4 regions of the Glutamicibacter sp. NPDC087673 genome follow, and region 3 is predicted to be linked to each of the others. Evidence: riboswitches for the same ligand, from Rfam matches in the RefSeq annotation. Region 3 holds a riboswitch; each other region holds the start of a gene.
The links. A riboswitch is a leader RNA that binds a small molecule or an ion and turns the genes downstream of it on or off. The one in region 3 is predicted to bind thiamine pyrophosphate.

Region 1 (4,997 bases), on a different contig from region 3:
CAAGCCTGGAACATAAGATCTTCTACAAGTACGAGGGCGAAGTTCCAGAACATCTAGTGCAAGAGCTTGCCGACGCGGCGGCCATGGCGACGAAACTCGACATGCAGATGCAGCGCTTGCATACCGAAGTCCACGGCCATGATGCCAATCAGGCACCGAGCCAAGAGGCGGATTTCGATACGACAGCGATCCAGGGGCTGCTGTCGCTGGCTCAGCAAGCCAAGGACGGGAACCAGGAGAAGGACTTGGATCACTAGCCGTTCATGCCCTCGAAGGACAATGCTGCTTCGGGGCCGGAAACCAAAAAAGATCCTCGGCCGAGGCCGAGGATCTTTGATTTGGTAGCGGCGCCGGGACTCGATCCCGGGACCTCACGATTATGAGTCGTGCGCTCTAACCAGCTGAGCTACGCCGCCACAAGTGAGAAGCAATCCAGTAGAAGCCAAGAATGCTTCTCACTCAGAGCCCCCTGCCGGAATCGATCCGGCGACCTCGTTCTTACCAAGAACGCGCTCTACCACTGAGCTAAGGGGGCAACGAGTAAATACTCTACACGGATTTCCCGGCAAAGAAAAATCGGCGGATCACCCCGGAAAAGACCAGGAGAATTCTGTAAAACCACTAGTCAATGACTATTTATCCTCTTACTCGCTACCCCGGGGACGAAGGGTGGGACAAAAAGTGCCCTGGTGACGATGCTCACGAGAGTGCTCCTCGCGGTCAATCGCGGATTTGCCATGACGCGCAGAATAGAATCCCGCGGATCATCCCCGGTGGCCAAGCATCGAATTACCCCGCTTGGAACTTCGGAACGCTGACACCCTTTCCCACTCCAGAACCCCTGACCGAGCGGCACTTGGGCAACACCCGATCCACCTAGGCGCCCAGGCACGGCTCCGGTGCCCGGCAGCTGGATCCCGGGCCGTGAACCGGGGTGCTGGAAACCGCCAGGAAGGCAACAGCTCTTTGCCGCCCATTCCGGTCTTGAGTAGGAATATTGTGACCTCAGCAACAAATTCCCGACGGATTTTGCAAACCTCAAAAACCTGTGTAAAGTATTTACCTGTTGCCCCCTTAGCTCAGTGGTAGAGCGCGTTCTTGGTAAGAACGAGGTCGCCGGATCGATTCCGGCAGGGGGCTCGAAATAAGAGAGGCAATCTGGTTCCAGATTGCCTCTCTTTTCGTTTATCCCGCAGATGCCGTGTAGCCACTGCGAGCATGGCCCAAGGCGCACCCCAAGCTGCAGCACCGGCTATCGGCCGCGTCTTGCGCCCCGGATTCCAGGTGCCCCCGGCAAGAGTCTCCGGCCAATGAAAAGCATCCTGGCCCGCCACAGCCGGCCCTTCCCACTTCCTTGATGTCAGGCCCTGACCACTGGGTTTGCGTTTTCTCCTCGCAAGCGTGCTAAGTTGTTCGCGACCACACGGGTGCCCTGGCAAGGGCTGAGATCGGGCTATCGCCGTCCGCGACCGTTGAACCTGTCCGGGTAATGCCGGCGAAGGAAGTGAGTTTCCCCAGTGGAACAAATTGAACAGCACCCTGCCCACACCCTTGCCTACCGTGAATCTGCGGGAATTTCTGTTCCCGTCACGCAGATCCAATTGGCAGACTCCCCCAATGGACAGCCCAACGAGCCGCTGGCGGTATATCGCACCAGCGGACCGGGAAGCGAGCCCACCCAAGGCCTGCAACCCTTCCGCGAGCGGTGGATCCTGGAACGCGGGGACGTGGAAACCTATGCAGGCCGCGAACGCAACCTGCACGACGACGGACGCTCAGCGGTCCGCCGCGGCACGGCCAGCGCGGAATGGGCCGGACGCTCAGCCCCGCCACTGCGGGCCGTTGGCGGAGCCCGCGTGACGCAGATGCACTATGCGCGTGCCGGGATCATCACCCCGGAAATGCGCTATGTGGCCCTGCGCGAGGAATGCGATGTCGAGCTGGTGCGCAGCGAGCTCGCGGCCGGGCGAGCCATCATCCCGGCGAACATCAACCACCCGGAATCCGAGCCGATGATCATCGGCAAGGCGTTCCTGGTCAAGATCAATGCGAATATCGGCAACTCGGCGGTGACCAGCTCCATCGCAGAAGAAGTCTCCAAGCTCCAGTGGGCGGCCAAATGGGGCGCGGACACGGTAATGGACCTGTCCACCGGAGATGACATCCACACCACCCGCGAGTGGATCATCCGCAACTCCCCGGTCCCCATCGGCACTGTGCCGATCTACCAGGCGTTGGAGAAGGTCAACGGCGAAGCCAACGAACTGACCTGGGAGATCTTCCGCGACACCGTCATTGAGCAGTGCGAGCAGGGCGTGGACTACATGACCATCCACGCCGGGGTGCTGCTGCCCTACATCCCGCTGACCGCCAACCGGGTCACCGGCATGGTCTCGCGTGGCGGGTCCATCATGGCCGGCTGGTGCTTGGCGCACCACCAGGAGAATTTCCTGTACACCCACTTCGATCAGCTGTGCGAGATCTTCGCGCAGTACGACGTGGCCTTCTCGCTGGGCGACGGGCTGCGCCCGGGCTCCATCGCAGATGCGAACGACGCCGCCCAGTTCGCCGAGCTGGACACCCTGGCCGAGCTGACCAAGCGCGCCTGGAAGTACGATGTGCAGGTGATGGTCGAAGGCCCGGGGCATATCCCGTTCCATCTGGTGCGCGAGAATGTGGAACGCCAGCAGCAGCTGTGCGACGGGGCGCCGTTCTATACCCTGGGCCCGCTGGTCACCGACATCGCCCCGGGCTACGACCACATCACCAGCGCCATTGGCGCCACGGAGATCGCACGGTACGGGACCGCGATGCTCTGCTACGTCACCCCCAAGGAGCATCTGGGACTGCCCAACCGGGATGATGTGAAGACCGGGGTGATCACCTACAAGATCGCTGCGCACGCCGCCGATCTGGCCAAGGGCCACCCGGGTGCCACAGCGCGGGATGATGCGCTGAGCAAGGCGCGCTTCGAATTCCGCTGGAATGACCAGTTCGCGTTGTCCCTTGACCCGGTCACCGCACAGGAATTCCATGATGAGACCTTGCCGGCCGAGCCGGCCAAGACCGCCCACTTCTGCTCCATGTGCGGGCCGAAGTTCTGCTCCATGCGCATCTCCCAGGATATCCGCGACGAGTACGGCTCGGCCGAGGCGCAGGCCGCATTGGCCGGGATGGCGCAGAAAAGCAGGCAGTTCCTTGAAAGCGGCGGCACGGTCTATCTCGGGGACGGGATCCCGGTGGGAACTCCTGCTCCGTAAATAGCCTGCGGCGCACGAAAAACGCCCTTGGGGCAAGCTTTCGGCTTGCCCCAAGGGCGTTATTCAATGCTGTTCAGCTGCGTGCGACTGGCTTAGTAGTCGCGACGTCCACCGCTACGGCCCGAATCGCTGAAGCGATCCTTGCCGCCGCGTCCGCCGCCACCGAAACCGCCACGTCCGCCACTGCGTCCGCCACCGAAACCGCCACGTCCGCCGCTGCGTCCGCCGCCGAAGCCGCCACCACGGCCGCCACGGAAGCCACCGCGGTCGCCTTCGTCGTCGCGACGTGGGCTGCGGCCATTGTCGAGCTCAAGCTCGATGGCCTCGCCGCCGATGCGGGTCTTGGACAGTGCACGCCACTGGTCCTTGCTCAGCTCTGCTGGCAACTCGACCAGGGTGTGGTCCGAACGGATCTCGATGCCGCCGATTTCCGAAGAATCGAAGCCACCCTCGTTGGCCAGTGCGCCAACGATCGAGCCCGGCTGCACGCGGTTGCGGCGGCCAACGGCCAGACGGTACATGGCGTTGCCCTCGGCAGCGGTCTTGCGGGCACGTGGACCGCGATCGCCACGGTCACCGCGGTCGCCACGCTCGCCGCGCTCTGGGCGATCCATGCGCGCCTTCTTCGAAGGGGACATGACTGGTTCGGTCATCAGCAGCGGGCGGCCGCCCTGGGCCATCAGAGCCAGTGCAGCTGCGATTTCCAGCTGGTCCAGGTCTTCGTGCTCGGAAGCGAACTTCTCCACGATTTCGCGGAAGGTGGTCAAGTCCTGGCCGCTGATGGTCTTATCGATGCGATCAGTGAACTTCTGGATACGACGGTCGTTGACCGAATCCAGCGAAGGCAGCTGCATCTGGGTCACCGGCTGGCGGGTAGCCTTCTCGATGGCACGCAGCAAGTACTTCTCGCGCGGGGTCATGAACAGGATCGCGTCGCCCGAGCGGCCGGCACGGCCGGTACGGCCAATGCGGTGCACGTAGGACTCGGTGTCATGCGGGATGTCGAAGTTGATAACGTGCGAAATGCGCTCAACGTCCAAACCACGAGCTGCCACGTCGGTAGCAACCAGGATGTCGATCTTGCCCGAGCGCAGGTTCTCAACGGTGCGCTCACGCTGCTGCTGAGGGATGTCGCCGTTGATGGCAGCCGCGGTGAAGCCGCGGGCCTTCAGCTTGTCGGCCAGGTCCTCGGTAGCCATCTTGGTGCGGACGAAGGTGATAACGCCTTCGAACGACTCGGATTCCAGGATGCGGGTCATGGCGTCCAGCTTGTGGGCGCCCATGACCTGCAGGTAGCGCTGGGTGATGTTGGTGCCGGTGGACTGCTTGGACTTCACGGCAACTTCCTGCGGGTTGCGCAGGTATTCCGAAGCGATGCGGCGGATGGTGCGTGGCATGGTTGCCGAGAACAGGGCAACCTGCTTGTCCTCTGGGGTAGCTTCCAAGATCTTGTCGACCTCCTCGGCGAAGCCCATGCGCAGCATTTCGTCGGCCTCATCAAGGACAACGTACTGCAGGTTCGACAGGTCCAAGGAACCCTTGTTGATGTGGTCGATAACGCGACCTGGGGTACCAACGACTACCTGGGCGCCACGGCGCAAGCCGTTGAGCTGCGGGCCGTATGGCGAGCCGCCGTACACTGGCAGAACGGTGAAGTTCGGCAGGTACTTGGCGTAGGAAGTGAAGGCTTCGGCGACCTGGAGGGCCAGCTCGCGGGTTGGAGCCAGAACCAGGATC
Region 2 (4,997 bases), on a different contig from region 3:
GCCCTGCTCTTCTTCATCCCGGCCATCAATCTGGGCGGCATCCCGCCGTTCTCCGGATTCCTGGGCAAATTCGGGCTATTGCATGCGGCCGCGCAGGATGCCGATCCGCTGACCTGGGTCGTGATCGGCGCCGGATTGCTGACCAGCCTGCTGACCTTGATGGCGATCATCCGCGTGTGGGCCCGTGTGTTCTGGCGCCGTGCCGCTGATGCCGAGGTGCCCAACCAGGACCTGGTGGCCGAAGCGACGCAGGTCGCCGACGAGACGTTGGCCGGCGGCGCGCAGAACCCCCGCTTGGGGTTGAAGCTGGCCAAGCAGCTGGAAGCCGACTCCTTGCCGTGGGGCATGCGCTACGCCACCGGTTCGCTGGTGCTTGCGGGCATCGCCCTGGCCATCTTTGCCGGGCCGATCTTCGAATTCTGCCAGCGGGTGGCTGCGGAACTGATCGCCCGCGAACCGTATATCAGCTCGATCTTGCCATTCTGATTGGAGGGATGATGCCGAACAAGAACTTTGAACCGCGTGACCAGCGCATTGACGATGCGCTGGATACCTCCGGCGTGCGCCACCGCGCGACACTCAAGCAGGAATGGCCGCTGCTTCTGCTGCTGCTCTTCGTCTGGGGTGCTCTCTGGCAGGACTTCTCCCTGGGGAACATGGTCTTCGGCGTGATCATCGCGCTGCTGATCGTGAACCTGTTCCCGCTGCCGCCGGTGGTCCTTTCGGGCCGGATCAATGCCTGGTACTGCCTGAAGCTGTTCATCTGGTTCCTCGGACAGGTCTTCGCGGCCAGCGTCCACGTGGCCTGGCTGGCGCTGGTCCGCGGGAAGCGCACCCGCAGCGCGGTCATTGCGGTCCCGCTGCGCACCGACTCGGACCTGATCGTGATGACCGTGGGCCACGTGCTCACGCTGATCCCGGGCTCCTTCGTGATCGACGTGGACCGCAGCTCGTCGACTCTGTACCTGCACTACATCGACATCGAGTCGCCTGCGGACGTGGAGAAGGCGCGTTCCGGCATCCGGGACATCGAACGCCGGCTGATCATGGCTATCGGCAGCCGAGACGAGTACGAAGCGATCAAGAGCGAATGCGGACCGAACTTTGATGCGAGGAAGGGGTAACATGCTGGATATCGTCATTTGGATCTGCGGCATCATGCTCGGGCTCGGTGCTGTCGCCTGCCTGGTCCGTGTTGCCAAGGGGCCGTCAATCCTTGACCGGGTGCTGGCCCTGGACGTGATGCTGCTGATCATCTCCGCCGCGCTGTGCCTGGAAATGGTGCTGCACAAGCACACCGACTACTTGCTGTTCGTCGTGGCCGCCTGCATGCTCGGGTTCATCGGTTCGGTGACCGTCTCGCGCTTTGTTTCGGATCAGAGGAACGCCTAATGGAAATCTTCCTTGATGTCCTCGTTGCCGTCCTGCTGATCCTTGGCTGCCTGATGTCATTGATCGCAGGCATCGGCTTGCTGACCTTCCCGGACATGCTCACCCGCATGCATGCAGCGACCAAACCGCAGGTACTCGGCTTCCTGCTGATTTTCGCTGGACTGGCCATTTACCTGCGCAGCTGGGCTGTGGTGCCGGTACTCGTGCTGGCCTGGGGAATGCAGCTATTGACCGCACCGGTTTCGGCCCACATGATTGGCCGTTCCGGCTACCGGACCAAGCACGCTGCCAAGGAAACCCTGTTCTCCGATGAGCTGAGCCACGTGGTCAACAAGGTCAACGGAACACCGCCGACCGGAACCACCCCGGTTTCCAAGACCGGATCGCCAGACGAACAAGATTGAGAAAAAGCGGGAGCCGCCCCTCTGGGCGGCTCCCGCTTTTGGCTCAACGCCGAAGCTTACTTGGTGAACTTGGCAACAACCTTGTTGGCGCTGCGATCAGCCACGGTCTGCAGGATTGCTGCGACCAGGGCCGAAACGACTGCGAAGCCCAAGGCACGGCGGAAAGAAGCTTCCGCTGCTTCCTCAGTGCCCTTGCGTGGTGCTTTGCTGCCGGTTGCCTTCAACCAAAGGAAATCAACCAGCTTGCCGCCGAGCATGCCAGCGCCAACGGTGATACCGGTAGTGGCAAGTTTCTGCACTTTATCCATTTTTTCCTCGCGATCAAGCTCTTGACATATCGTTCCTCTGCCCAGCATACCTGCGGTATGGTGGGGGAGCAGTAATTATTCCGACAGGGGAGCGTCAGACTTTTAAAAAAGTCGCAAGACGCTGAGAGTGCGATAGATCGCAGACCCTCGAACCTGCCCCGGCTAGTACCGGCGAAGGAAGTCGAGCATCTCGGATGCGGATAGGCGCGGCAGTATGCCCTCATTCCGTCCATCTCCCCTCCTTTCCACAGGAGGACCAGCAATGAACGAAACAGTTTCGAAGCAGCGTACCGGCTGGCGTGTAGTTGATATCGTCGTCGCCTCGGTGATCGCCGTCGCTTCAGGGGTTATTTTCTGGGCGTGGAGTGCCGGCTATGGCCTGTTCTCACTCGCCTTTGCGGCTTTCCCGCCAGCCACCGCGCTGCTCACCGGCATGTGGCTCTTCCCGGCGGTGCTCGGCGCACTGATCATCCGCAAGCCAGGCGCCGCAATCTACTGCGAGCTGCTGGCCGCCGTAGTTGAAGCGCTGCTGGGCTCGCACTACGGCTTGACCGTACTGATCTCCGGCCTGGTCCAGGGCCTGGGTGCAGAGCTGGTCTTCGCAGCATTCCGCTACCGCAAGTGGAACCTGGGCGTGGCGCTGCTGGCCGGCTTGTTCGCCGGCTTGTTCGCCGGCATTTCCGAGGCCTACATCCTGGCCTACTACGTTGAGTACACCGCCGGAATGAAGATCTTCCACGTGATCGCCACCGGTATTTCCGGCGTAGTCGTCGCAGGGCTGCTGTCCTGGTTGGCCACGCGTGGACTGGCGAAGACCGGTGCATTGAGCGCCCTGCCGAGCCGGCGTGCGCACCTGGAAAGCGCAAAATGAGTTCCTTTGCCAATTCCGGCGCAGCCTCGCTGACCCAGCGCGGTGCCGCCATCACCGCAACGGGGTTCGGCTGGCAGCACTCCGAGAGGAAGAATCCTGCCATCTCGGGACTGGACCTTGTGATCCACGCCGGTGAGAAGGTGCTGCTGGTCGGTCCATCGGGCGCCGGCAAGTCAACCTTGCTGCACGCGATGGCCGGGTTGCTGGAAGCGGATGAGGACGATCAGGTCGCTGGCCGGCTGCTCATAGATGGCAGCGATGCCTTCATCCGGAGCCACCCGGTGGGCTTGATGCAGCAAGACCCGGAAACCCAGGTAGTGCAAAGCAGGGTCGCCGATGACGTGGCCTTTGGCGCCGAGAACCTCGGAATGGATCCCGAACTGATCCGCCAGCGGATCCCCGAAGTGCTGGACGCTGTGGGTCTGGGTGCGCTGTCCTTCGAGCACCGCACCCAGCAACTTTCCGGCGGGCAGAAACAGCGGTTGGCCTTGGCCGGCATTCTGGCCATGGAACCCAGCGTCATGCTGCTCGATGAACCGACTGCCAATGTGGACCCGCAGAGCATTGAGCTCTTGCGCGATGCGGTGCTGAACGCCGCCCGGCTTTCCGGTGCCACGCTGGTCGTCGTGGAACACCGGATTGAAGCCTGGGCGCAGCATGTGGACCGGGTTATCGTGCTGCAGCCCGGTGGGGGAGTCGCGCACGATCTGGACCCGCAGCAGCTGTACACCGATGAAACGGTGCGCGAGGAGCTGGCTGCTGCCGGGCTGTGGATTCCAGGCTACTTCCCGCAGGTGGCCCGGGCAACGAACGGTGCCGGTGCCACGCTGCTGGAAGCGCAGCAGCTGGTATCCGCCCGCACCGCCACGGCACCGCGCACCCAAGCGGTGGACGTGAATGTGCAAGCGGGCACCGCGACGGTGATTCGCGGCGAGAATGGCGCTGGAAAGTCGACGCTGGCCTTGACCTTGGGCGGATTGCTCGTCCCGGCCGACGGCGGGTTGGCGGCCACCGCGCAACTGGCCGACGGTCTGGGCAACTCCCCGTTTGCCTGGAAGGCCGGTGCATTGATTGGGCGGATCGGTTCGGTGTTCCAGGAACCCGAACACCAATTCGTGACCCAGAGCGTTCGGGAAGAGCTGGCTTTCGCTCCCAGCCGCGCGCAGGCCAGCAGCGCCGATGCGCCGAAATACGAGCCGGCCCAGGTCCAAGCGCGCGTGGACGCGTTGCTGGAACGCTTGGGCCTGGCGCATTTGGCAGACGCGAACCCGTTCACTCTCTCCGGGGGCGAGAAGCGGCGCTTGTCCGTGGCCACTGTTCTGGCCGCATCCCCCCAGGTGCTGATCCTCGACGAACCGACCTTCGGGCAGGATGCGAATACGTGGAGAGAACTGGCCGGGCTGCTGGTTGAGGAATTGCAGCAGGGCACCGCGATCATTGCTGTGACCCACGACGATCACTTTGCCTCGGTGCTCAAAGCAAGGGACCTGGTGCTCACTGCCGGCACCCCGGAAGCTGGTACCCCGCGACAGGGGCCGGTGCTTGATGCGCCGGTAGGGCATAGCTGGTTGGCGAAGATCAATCCGCTGGCCAAGCTCGGTGCGGTGGCTGCGGCAACACTGCCGTTGATCACCACCTTGGATTGGGTTTCGGCGCTGGTCGTGATCGTGGCGACCGTGGTGTTCTTCCCCCTGGCAGGGCTGAGCCCGCTGAAATTCCTCAAGCGCGCGTGGCCACTGCTGATTGCCGGAATCCTTGCGGCGTGGGGCATCGCCTTGGTGGGCCAGGATAGCGGCATGGTCTACGCCCAATTCGGCGCCTTCAGCATCACCGAGGGATCGGTGGCCGGGGGCATTGCCACCGGACTGCGCGCTTTCGCGCTGGCCATCCCGTGCATCTTGCTGCTGGCCACCACGAATCCAAGCGATTTGGGCGGGGCGCTGTCTCAGCAGCTGAAGGTACCCCACCGGTTTGTGCTCGGGGCCTTGGCCGGCATGCGATTGCTCGGGTTGATGGTGGAAG
Region 3 (4,997 bases):
GCCAAGGCAGCGGCTCGCGCAAAGCCGTCCAACCCCAGGGGAGCAGGATGGTCTTTTTTCGTCGGAGTGGCGCGGATGGCTCCTACACCGAGGTAGTCGATCACCGAGGCGTCCTTGTTCGCCTGGGCCAGCTGCTCATCGCTGGAAGCACTCAAGCCGATGATGCCCTCGCCGATGATCTGGCGAGCCAGCTGTACCGGCACATCTTTTTGCCCGATATGGATGCCGTTCACTGCTGCGCCAGCAGCCCGTGCCGCGAGGTAGACGTCAATGCGGTCATTGATCAGCAACTGGGCTTTGCCCTCGGTGAGCTTGGCAGCCGCGCAGGCCAGCTCGACGAATTCCCGGGCGCTTTCATCCTTGGCGCGCAGCTGGATCCACCCGATCCCTCCGGCGACGGCTCCCTCGATAACTTCCAGGGTGCTGCGTGGGGTGCAGCTGGCAGTGTTGGCTACTAGATAAGCGCCGTAATTATGCATGGTTCAATTCCTCGTACTTCAAAGTTTTCAGTTCCCGGGGATCGGCAGCCGACAGCGCATCAAGGAAGGCAACTGCGAAGCTGCCCGGACCGGAGCTGCCAGCCAGGGCCTTTTCCGCGGCCAGGCCATAGAAACCGTGGGCTGCGATGGTGGCCTCGAACGGGTCATCGTGGACCGCAACCATCCCGGCGCAGACCGCGCCCAAGGCGCAGCCGCCACCTGTCATCCGGGTCAAGCCAATTCCGTTGGTATGCACCAAGACGGTACGCGTGGCGTCGATGATGGCGTCAGCCTGGCCGGAAATGGCCACTACGCAGTCGTGCTCCGTGGCCAGTTCGCGTCCCGCCGCCAAGGCGGCAGAAACCTCATCCAAGGCATCGACACCGCGCGAAGCAGATTGCCGGCCGGCCAGAGCCAGGATTTCCGAGGCGTTGCCTCGAATCAGGGTCGGGCGTTGCCGGACAATGCGCCGGGCAAACTCCGTGCGCACCGGAAGCGCTCCCACTGCCACTGGATCCAGGACCCACGGGGTGCCTGCAGCGCTCGCCGACTGCACAGCTTCTTCCATGGCGGTCAGCTGTTCAGTGCTTGGAGTTCCCAAATTCACCAATACGGCTGACGCTGCCTGCGCGAATGGACCGGCCTCTCCGGGCAGATCCGTCATGGCCGGAGAAGCCCCGGATGCCAGCAGGGCATTGGCAGTGAAATTGGATACGACGGTATTGGTCAGGCAAAAAACCAAAGGTGATTGTTGCCGGTATTTTTGGGCAACTGCATGCAAAGCCATGCGACATCCCTCCGCTAGCGTGAACTAGATCAGGTTCTACGGGTCTTATCTCAGTCGGTTGATCCGACACCCCGTGTCACTGCCATAGAGCGTACGCACAACCGGTTCCGAGGACAAGTTACTTACGCTCGCGCCGCGCCACCAAGGCCTTGAGCGTGGCCGCATCCACCTTCTGCGCGGCCGCCAGCGCCCAGAGGCGATCCACGGCGGCCAGCAGATCTTCCCTGGTGTCCACCGGCTGCGGCCGCTCGTTGACCACTGTGCCGGCCCGGCGCCGGGAGGTGATCAGCTCTTCGGCTTCCAGCTCCTTGTAGGCGCGCGCCACTGTACCGACAGCGACGCCGAGGTCCGTGGCCAGCGCACGCACAGTAGGCAGCTTGCTCCCCGAGGGCAGATCTCCCAAGGAGATCAGTGAAGCAATCTGCGAGCGGATCTGCTCATAGGGCGGGGTAGCTGCTTGGAGGTCAACACTGATCTGCGTGCTCATGAAGTAGCTGCCGGCTGATGTTCCCGCACGAAGGCGCTACCGGGGCGCTCTAGGAAAATGACTGCTGGGACAACGAAGATGAGCAATGCAAAGAGTCCCAGCCCGGCCGGGAATCCGTAGCCAATGAGCAGCATGGCTACCACTGCACTGGTGTTAACACGCATTGAACGCAGTTCCAGGACCTTGCGGTACCAGATTTCTTCGGCCGACGAGACAGCCCAGGGAATAATTGCCCGGCGGGAGAACCAGACGAATCCAAGATGGGTTGCCAGCAACAGCAGGATCAAGCCTGCAACCATTGTCTTGCCTGGAGGCACGAAGCCCCACAAATAGTCCAGCGGCGGATCGAGCAGAAAATAGGTGCTGGTGGCAAACAGCAAGCCAGCGGCGATGTAGGACCACAAGGGCAGGGGCGCGTGGTACTTGGGTGCTGCAGACGCCTGCCGGGCCACCGTGCTGACGTAGCTGAGATAAAGCGCATTGAGAACGGCATAGCTCAAAGCCGCACCGGCAAAGATCATTAAGATCCACGTAGTTCGCTCATTGGTAGGCATCTGGAGCTCGTCATCCAGTGGCAAGAATGACCAGCCGATTGCAACGCTGAGCAAGGTGAGTGCTGCAGTTACGTATTGCAAGGTGAATAGTTGATCACGCAAACGCGAGAAGGCGGTCCGTTCCCTGGTGGTGGATTGAGCTGAGAATGTAGAGCGCGGTCCCCAGAAGAGCAACGTGAGGGCGACCGCAAGGGCGCCATAGCTAACGAACTCGTACTGTCCATCCGGCGAATTAGCCTGCGAGTAATTGACCACCGACACGGTGAAAGCCAGCAAGACGATGCCGATATTGCGCATCAAGCGGTTGAGCCAGACCGTGCGCAACGCTTGGTTGTCTTCGACCGAGATGCCGGCCAAGGCAGGTCTTTTCAGGATAACTACGGTAATCACAGCCGCGGCCACGATGATCCCTGCCAGGGCCACGATGAATACCGGGAGCATCTGTGTGCCCGGCAACCGCCCATCATACGGACCCTCCGACGTGTATGAATGGATGCCGTCAAAATCAAAGGTCGTGAATTCCGAGGCCGGAACGCCAACGAGCCCTTCGACTTTGGAGGCCGGCCACAGGGAGCCGACTGCGATCAGCAGCAAAAGCCCAACGAAAGCCCCTAGGGCCTTGGGAAATGGAGTTGTCAGGCTGCGGGCCTCTAATGAAGCGGTGCGCACGGGCTGGAGTTCCTTGGGCCAAGTGAACAAGCCGATGAGGTATACCAGAAGAACCCAGATCCCCGGAGTGAGTGCTTCAGCGATAGCCGAACCTGAATTGGTTTCGGTCATTGAAACGCGCCAGGTCTCGGACAAATCCCATGAGGTTGAAGCAAAGAATGCGATCAATGCGCACCAGAACGAGTGGGATCGGGCCCGGTCGATAGCTGGTGTTCCACGCCTGTGCGCCACCGAACGCAACCAAACGCAGATGATTGCGGCAACGAAAGCGATGGATATGGCGCTCGCCGAGAACTGGTTCATGGACATCAATGTATCAACTATTTGATACATATTGAATCCTCTGGCGAATTAAACGATGAAAAATAGTCCCAGTGACGTACGCTCAAATCATGGGTCTGTTTACTTCCACTCCGTTGCCCGAACCGGTCGGTGATTCCGCACCTCCGGTGGACGAGCATCCATCGCGCATAGCAACAGTTCTGAGTCATTTGCGGCGTTCTGCGGACACGCGGATCACGCATCCGCGACGCTTCCGCCTGCAGCAGCTCAAGGCACTGGAGAAGATGCTGGAAGAGCATCTGGAAGACTTCGTCCAGGCCTTGGCCGAGGACTTGGGCAAGAGTGCCACCGAAGCCAAATTCTCCGAAATCGACGTGGTGCGCGCGGAAATAGATTTCGCCCAGCGCCACCTCGTTGAGTGGATGGATTCCACCAGTGTCAAGGTTCCGCTGGCCTTGCAGCCAGCCATGGCCAAGGTCGAGCCGCGCCCGCTGGGGGTCGTGCTGATTATCGGAGCCTGGAACTATCCGGTTCAGCTGGTGCTCGCACCGCTGGTCGCGGCCATTGCTGCCGGCAACGCTGCGGTCATCAAGCCATCCGAGCTGGCTCCTGCGACCTCAGGCGCCTTGGCCAAGTTCCTCCCGGTCTACCTCGACGAACGGGTTTACGCGGTAGTTGAAGGCGGCGTGGATACCTCCACGGAGTTGCTTGCCGCCCGCTGGGACCACATTTTCTACACCGGCGGCGAACGCGTGGCCAAGATCGTGGCTGCCGCGGCCGCGAAGCATCTGACGCCTACCACCTTGGAATTGGGCGGAAAATCGCCGGCCGTGGTGGAGAACGATTCGTTGGCTTCCGCGAAGCGCTTGGCTTACGCCAAGTTCATGAATGCCGGCCAGACCTGCGTGGCGCCGGATTACGTATTGAGCGTGGGCGACTCGTCTGAGCTCATCAGGCGCCTGGGCCAGGCCATCTCCAGCTTCTACGGCAAGGAACCGCTCACCCATCCGGACTTTGGCCGCATCGTCAGCCGCAAGCACTTTGAGCGGCTGCTGTCGATGTTCGAGCAAGGCGAGGTGGTTTTCGGCGGCGAGTACGACGAGGATACCCTGCGCATAGCGCCGAGCATCATGCGCAATGTGGACCTCGAGGGAAGTTTGATGACCGAAGAGATTTTCGGTCCGATCCTGCCGGTGATCGAGGTGGAAACCTTCGAGGAAGCACTCGAATTCATTGCCCGGCGGCCGTCGCCGCTGGCCGCTTACCTGATGAGCGAAAGCCCGCGCCTGCAGTCGATTTTCTCTGACCGGGTGCGAGCCGGCTCCATTGTGCATAATGCTCCGTTGGCCCAGATGATCGTTCCAACCCTGCCTTTCGGCGGCGTGGGACCGAGCGGAATGGGGGCCTACCACGGCAAGCACGGGTTCGAACGGCTTTCGCAGATGCGCTCGGAATTCAACAAAACAACCGTCGTTGATACCCTGAGCGCGATATATCCTCCATATTCATGGGCCAAGCGAAAGATTATTGATCGCTTACTGTAGCGCGGTTCATAGCTTTATGGCTTGTCAGGGTGCTTGGATTGATAGGTTGGAAATTTTCAAGCATCAGGAGATGTAACGCATGACTGAGCCCGCACCGTCCCAGGACGGTCTGAAGCGTGGCCTCAAAGCTCGCCATATGCAGATGATTGCCATTGGCGGCTCGATTGGTACCGGACTATTCGTCGCGTCCGGCGG
Region 4 (4,997 bases), on a different contig from region 3:
GAAGGAATATGGCATGGAAGAGACTCTCCTGCTGCGCGAGCTGTCGAGCGTGGATGAAGTGCCTGACCTGCTCGACATTTGGCGCAGTTCGGTGGAACGCCGGGGAGACTTCCTCTCGGCTGCTGATATTGATGCGGTGGCCGTCGCCCTGGAAGCTGTCTATAGCCAATCGGTCTCAGTCAGGATTGCCCAGCATGGTCGACGCATTGTTGGCTTTGCGGCATGGAGCAGTACACGCATCGAACTGCTCTGGGTGAGGCACACTGATCGCCAGAAGGGTGTGGGCCGCATCCTGCTGGATGAAATCATCGCCAGCATTCCCGGGATCAGCGTTCATCTCGATTGCCAGCGCCAGCCTGCCATTGCGTTCTTTGGCGACTGCGGATTCGTGCCTGTGCCCGGGGAATCTGCATCGTCGCCGCAACGAGTCGTATTGCGCCACGTGTAGTCTTCAGCCTGGATCGTGGCACGATAGTTTCATGAGTGAAAATAGCCGTGAGATCCGTGAAGTCAGCATCGAACGCGTCGAGGCACGCAAGTACAGGGCCACTAGCCTCGAATCGGGAGCCAGCCTAGAATTCGGCCAGGGCGAAGGATTGCTAACCCCGGTGGAGTTGCTGCTTGCTGCCATCGCAGGATGTTCCGCAATTGATGTTGATGTGGCGACCACCAGGAGAAGCGAGCCTGAGAAATTCGAAGTCAAAGCGGGCGGCTACAAGGTCTCTGAGAACTCGGCGAGCCGGATGGAGGACATCCATCTTGGTTTCGATTTGAAGTTCCCCGATACCGAGGAAGGCCGCAAGGCAGCCAGCATGGTGGAGCGCATCGTCAAGCTTTCGCATGACAAATACTGCACCGTCTCCCGCACCGTTGAACTGGGCGCTTCCGTGCGGAGCGAAGTCATCAACTAGGTAGCGGGACTTCCGGCAATTCCCGGATGAATAAAGGTCAATGGCTGAATCCGCAATAGCTTCCATGGCAATTCACGGGTTTGGACGCAACCGCGAACTTTCTAACATTGCGTGGATCAGTTGTCGGCAAGGTCTTATTGTTCGGAATTCGTTGAATACATCGGGATATAGTCAGCTTTTCGCAATTCGAGCTGTGAAAGTCCAATGATTCAAGCTGGGAGCATGGGTCTTTGCCCTAGTCAGCGGAGAACCTTCATCGTAGGGTCGGACTGTCCCTACGTTGAAGGAGCAGCAATGCAGTCTGAGAACGTTTTAGGCAATATCGACTGGGCGTCGATGCTACAAAAGGTTGGCATCGCGCTAATCATCCTCATCATTACGTGGCTAGTTGCACGCATAATTCGTTGGGCTGCCGCCAAACTGGTGAACAGGGTGAAGTTCCTGCAAAAGCAGGGCAATGACGGAGAACAAATAGGCCAATCCCTGGGCAAGGTCGCGGGGTTGATTGTCTGGCTCTTCGGCCTCGTGGCAATCCTGCAGGTCTTCGCTCTATCCGAAGTGCTATCGCCGGTGCAGGGCATGCTCGGCGGCGTCATGGCCTTCATCCCCAACCTCATCGGTGCGGGCTTCATCTTCTTCATTGGCTACGTCATCGCGAATATCGTTCGCCAGCTGCTGAGGACCGGTTTGGGAACTGTCGATTTTAGCGGACTGGTCCGCAAGGTCACCCCAGGCAACGAACCAGTAGATGAAGTTCAGTCTCGCGAATCCCAAGCGAAGATCGTTGACATCATTGCCAACATCGTCTTCGCCTTGATCCTGCTAGTCGTCGCAATATCAGCCCTGCAGGTTCTGGGCATCGCGGCAATTTCGGTACCTGCCCAGCAGATGCTGCAGCTGGTCTTCACCGCAATCCCGCAGGTCATCATGGCCTTGGCGCTCTTGGCCGTGGGTATCCTGATTGCCAAGTTCGTCGGGCAGCTACTTGAATCCACCCTCCACGGCGTGGGTACCGACACTGTTGTTGCCCAGTGGGGCGTAGTTCCCGAGGGCAAGAGCGCTTCGGGAATCATCGCTGGCATCGTCAAGATTGCTATCGTGCTGTTCTTCGGTGTGATGGCGGCCCAGATGCTGAACTTCCCAGCGATCACCAATATCCTCAATGAGATCCTGGCCTTGGGCGGCAAGATCCTCTTCGGCGCAGCAATTATCGCCGCAGGTTTCGTCATCGCCAATGTGATTGGCCGCTTCTTGGGTGACACTACTGCTTCGAAGATCATCCGCTACACGGCAATTGCGCTGTTCGTGGCGATGGGCCTGAAGTACATGGGTATCGCCGATTCGATCATCAACATGGCCTTCGGCGCAATCGTCATTGGCGCAGCATTGGCAGCGGCTCTGGCCTTTGGCCTCGGCGGTCGTGATGCTGCGGCCCGCACGCTGAAAAAGATGGAGGCCCAACAGGCCACCAATGGCCCGGACTCGACGCCACCGGCATCGAACCCAGGCATCTAACCACGCATCACAAAACCTGAGGGACAGATAAGAAGTCGCGGAATCCAAAACCGGATTCCGCGACTTTTTTGATGCCCGCCAAGCTACTGCTGCGTGCCCCACGGCAAGGGCATGACCGCAGAGCCGCCATCGGTACGCAACCGCGCGTAGGTGTGCACATCGATGCGTTCTCCGGCAACCAGGAATTTGCCCCGCTCGACACCTTCGTGCAGGAAGCCGTTGCTTTCTGCCACATGCTTCGACCCGGGATTATTTGCCCGCAAGCCCAGCTCCAAGCGGTACAGTCCCAGCTCGTCGAACAGGTAATCCACCAAGGTTGCCACGGCGCGGGTGGCCAGCGACCGGCCCCAGTAATTCTGGTTCATCCAATACCAAATCCACGCGTTCTGATTGGCCGGGTCGACCGTACCGCACACCAGTCCCACCAGCCGATCCCGATATGCGACGGCCATCGCCTGCTGGCGTTCCCCGGCCTCCAGCAGTGCGCGCACATACGACTCAGCCTTTTGCGGGGAATCGGCGTCGCCTTGGCGCAACATGTCGGGGTTCGAGGAGAATGCCTCGAAGACCGCTTCGGCATCCGAAAGGCGCAGCCGGCGCACCGTGAATTCACCGTCGGCATGCACGGTTTCCTTCGGTCCTGCAGATGGCTGCGGATGAGCGGCGGCCGTGCCCTGGTGGAAGAGCAGCTGCCAGCGGCCCTGCTCATGGATCCACAGTGAACTGCGTTCGCTGGGGGAACCGGCGAGCAGCTTCCAGCGCAGCAGCACCAGCTGGTCTGAAAGCTGGAGAGCCACCGGGCTTTCGACTTTCAACGCCCCGGCATCCCGTGCCGGCTCCCGGGCCAGCTGGGCAATGATGGCCTCGCGATCATAGACTCGCCCGCTGGCTCCCACCTCGGCGAACCGAGGATGCAAGCGCCGCTGCAATTGCTCCTGGCTATGGCGTTGGCTGGATTCCAAGAGTTCTTGCTCCAACGAGATGATGGTGCTGGATAGCGCAGAACCTTGGGGAAGCACGATAGGGAAGTCATGGAATGCCATGTCAGCAAGTACATCACAGAAGATGACGGAACTGCGTTCAATGAAGTTCGACTTTATGAGCTGCATCATGCTTATAATCGCTGTAATCCGCGGGAGCCTGAATCGACCAGGCTGAGAGGGCACCGAGCCGACCGCTACACCTGATGCGGGTCATGCCGCCGTAGGAAGGAAGCGTGCCCTTGTGCATGTCAACATTGTTGGCGCCGGGATAATCGGCCTGGCCGTCGCGTTCGAGCTGGAATCACGCGCACACACCGTCACCCTCATCGATCCGGCACCCGGCCAAGGTGCAAGCTACGCGGCAGCAGGAATGCTGGCCCCGGCAGCTGAAACGGTCTGGGGCAATGGCCCGTTGCACCAGCTGCTTGCCGCCTCGAATGCCGCCTATCCGCAGTTCATCGAGCGCATCGCATCGGCCACCGGGCAACGCCCGGACTACTTGCAGAACTCCACGCTCGTTGTCGCCGCAGAGCCTGCGGACCGCGAAGCCCTGCACGAGCTGGCCGAACTGCAGATATCCCTCGGCCTGTCAGCGCAAAAGCTGCTGCCCAGCCAAGCCCGCAAGCTCGAACCAGCCTTGGCCGCCAATATTTCTGGCGCGGTCCTGTGCCAAGATGACCACCAGGTCGACCCTCGATCCATCGTCAAGATCCTGTTGGAGCATCTGCGTCCGCACCTGGTCGAGGAACGGGCGCAGGCACTGGTGACCGACGGGAAGCGGACCACCGCTGTGCGGACCGCATCGGGCCGAATCCTCGAAGCGGAGCAGACCATCGTGGCCACCGGTCTTGGCACCCTCGATGGCTTGAACGAACTTCCGCTGCGCCCGGTCTACGGGGACATCCTCCGGATCCAGGGACCAGCAGGCCCGCCGCTCATCACCCGCACCATCCGCGGCATCGTGCACCGGAAACAGGTGTATCTGGTGCCGAGAAGGGACGGTAGCCTCGTCCTTGGCGCCAGCGTCCGTGAAGACCGGCAACAAGCGGTGAACATTGGCGCGATGCACCTGCTGTTGGACAACGCGAGAAAGCTTGTCCCCGGCATCAGCGACTGCACGCTGAACGAAGCAACGGCCCGGGCACGTCCCGCCACGCCAGATGACCGGCCGCTGCTGGGACGCCTTGATCCAGGGCTGCTGCTCTGCACCGGGTACTCCCGGCACGGCGTGCTGCTGGCTCCGCTGGGCGCAACGCTCACTGCGGATCTCGCCCACGGCCACCAATCCCACCCCTTGCACCAGGCTGTGGATCCCCACCGCTTTGCCAACGCAACCTAGACCGCTCACCGAACGGAGCAGCAACCATGACAAGCATCGGCATCAATTTCAATTCACGGCAACTGAACCTGGACGAAGGAACCACCCTTCGCGAATTCATCAGCACGCAAATCGGCAAGGAACTGGACGCCAACTCGGTGGCCGCTGACGGCAGCAAGCTCGGAGTTGCCGCCGCCGTCAATGGCGCTGTCGTTCCACGCAGCGCCTGGAATAGCTACCTGCTGGCCGAAGGGCACAGCATTGAACTCG

Region 1: another riboswitch for thiamine pyrophosphate. It lies ahead of thiC (phosphomethylpyrimidine synthase ThiC); the one in region 3 lies ahead of thiM (hydroxyethylthiazole kinase).
Region 2: another riboswitch for thiamine pyrophosphate. It lies ahead of ACIOTL_RS04660 (ECF transporter S component); the one in region 3 lies ahead of thiM (hydroxyethylthiazole kinase).
Region 4: another riboswitch for thiamine pyrophosphate. It lies ahead of thiO (glycine oxidase ThiO); the one in region 3 lies ahead of thiM (hydroxyethylthiazole kinase).

Annotation. Positions count from the first base shown of each region.
Region 1 is NZ_JBIUWB010000002.1:222,010-227,006, reverse strand. It holds gene ACIOTL_RS05385 (GTP pyrophosphokinase family protein) at 1-257, shown strand, start outside; tRNA gene ACIOTL_RS05380 (tRNA-Met) at 340-416, opposite strand; tRNA gene ACIOTL_RS05375 (tRNA-Thr) at 464-535, opposite strand; tRNA gene ACIOTL_RS05370 (tRNA-Thr) at 1,069-1,140, shown strand; TPP riboswitch at 1,414-1,521, shown strand; gene thiC (phosphomethylpyrimidine synthase ThiC) at 1,518-3,260, shown strand; gene ACIOTL_RS05360 (DEAD/DEAH box helicase) at 3,353-4,997, opposite strand, start outside.
Region 2 is NZ_JBIUWB010000002.1:72,972-77,968, forward strand. It holds gene ACIOTL_RS04635 (Na+/H+ antiporter subunit D) at 1-486, shown strand, start outside; gene ACIOTL_RS04640 (Na+/H+ antiporter subunit E) at 498-1,124, shown strand; gene ACIOTL_RS04645 (monovalent cation/H+ antiporter complex subunit F) at 1,126-1,392, shown strand; gene mnhG (monovalent cation/H(+) antiporter subunit G) at 1,392-1,796, shown strand; gene ACIOTL_RS04655 (DUF4235 domain-containing protein) at 1,853-2,095, opposite strand; TPP riboswitch at 2,180-2,301, shown strand; gene ACIOTL_RS04660 (ECF transporter S component) at 2,367-2,975, shown strand; gene ACIOTL_RS04665 (ATP-binding cassette domain-containing protein) at 2,972-4,997, shown strand, end outside.
Region 3 is NZ_JBIUWB010000001.1:876,781-881,777, forward strand. It holds gene thiE (thiamine phosphate synthase) at 1-479, opposite strand, end outside; gene thiM (hydroxyethylthiazole kinase) at 472-1,266, opposite strand; TPP riboswitch at 1,256-1,350, opposite strand; gene ACIOTL_RS04135 (GntR family transcriptional regulator) at 1,385-1,753, opposite strand; gene ACIOTL_RS04140 (hypothetical protein) at 1,750-3,309, opposite strand; gene ACIOTL_RS04145 (aldehyde dehydrogenase family protein) at 3,369-4,802, shown strand; gene ACIOTL_RS04150 (amino acid permease) at 4,882-4,997, shown strand, end outside.
Region 4 is NZ_JBIUWB010000002.1:383,614-388,610, forward strand. It holds gene ACIOTL_RS06215 (GNAT family N-acetyltransferase) at 14-448, shown strand; gene ACIOTL_RS06220 (OsmC family protein) at 480-911, shown strand; gene ACIOTL_RS06225 (mechanosensitive ion channel) at 1,206-2,426, shown strand; gene ACIOTL_RS06230 (GNAT family N-acetyltransferase) at 2,510-3,538, opposite strand; TPP riboswitch at 3,549-3,653, shown strand; gene thiO (glycine oxidase ThiO) at 3,651-4,748, shown strand; gene thiS (sulfur carrier protein ThiS) at 4,775-4,997, shown strand, end outside.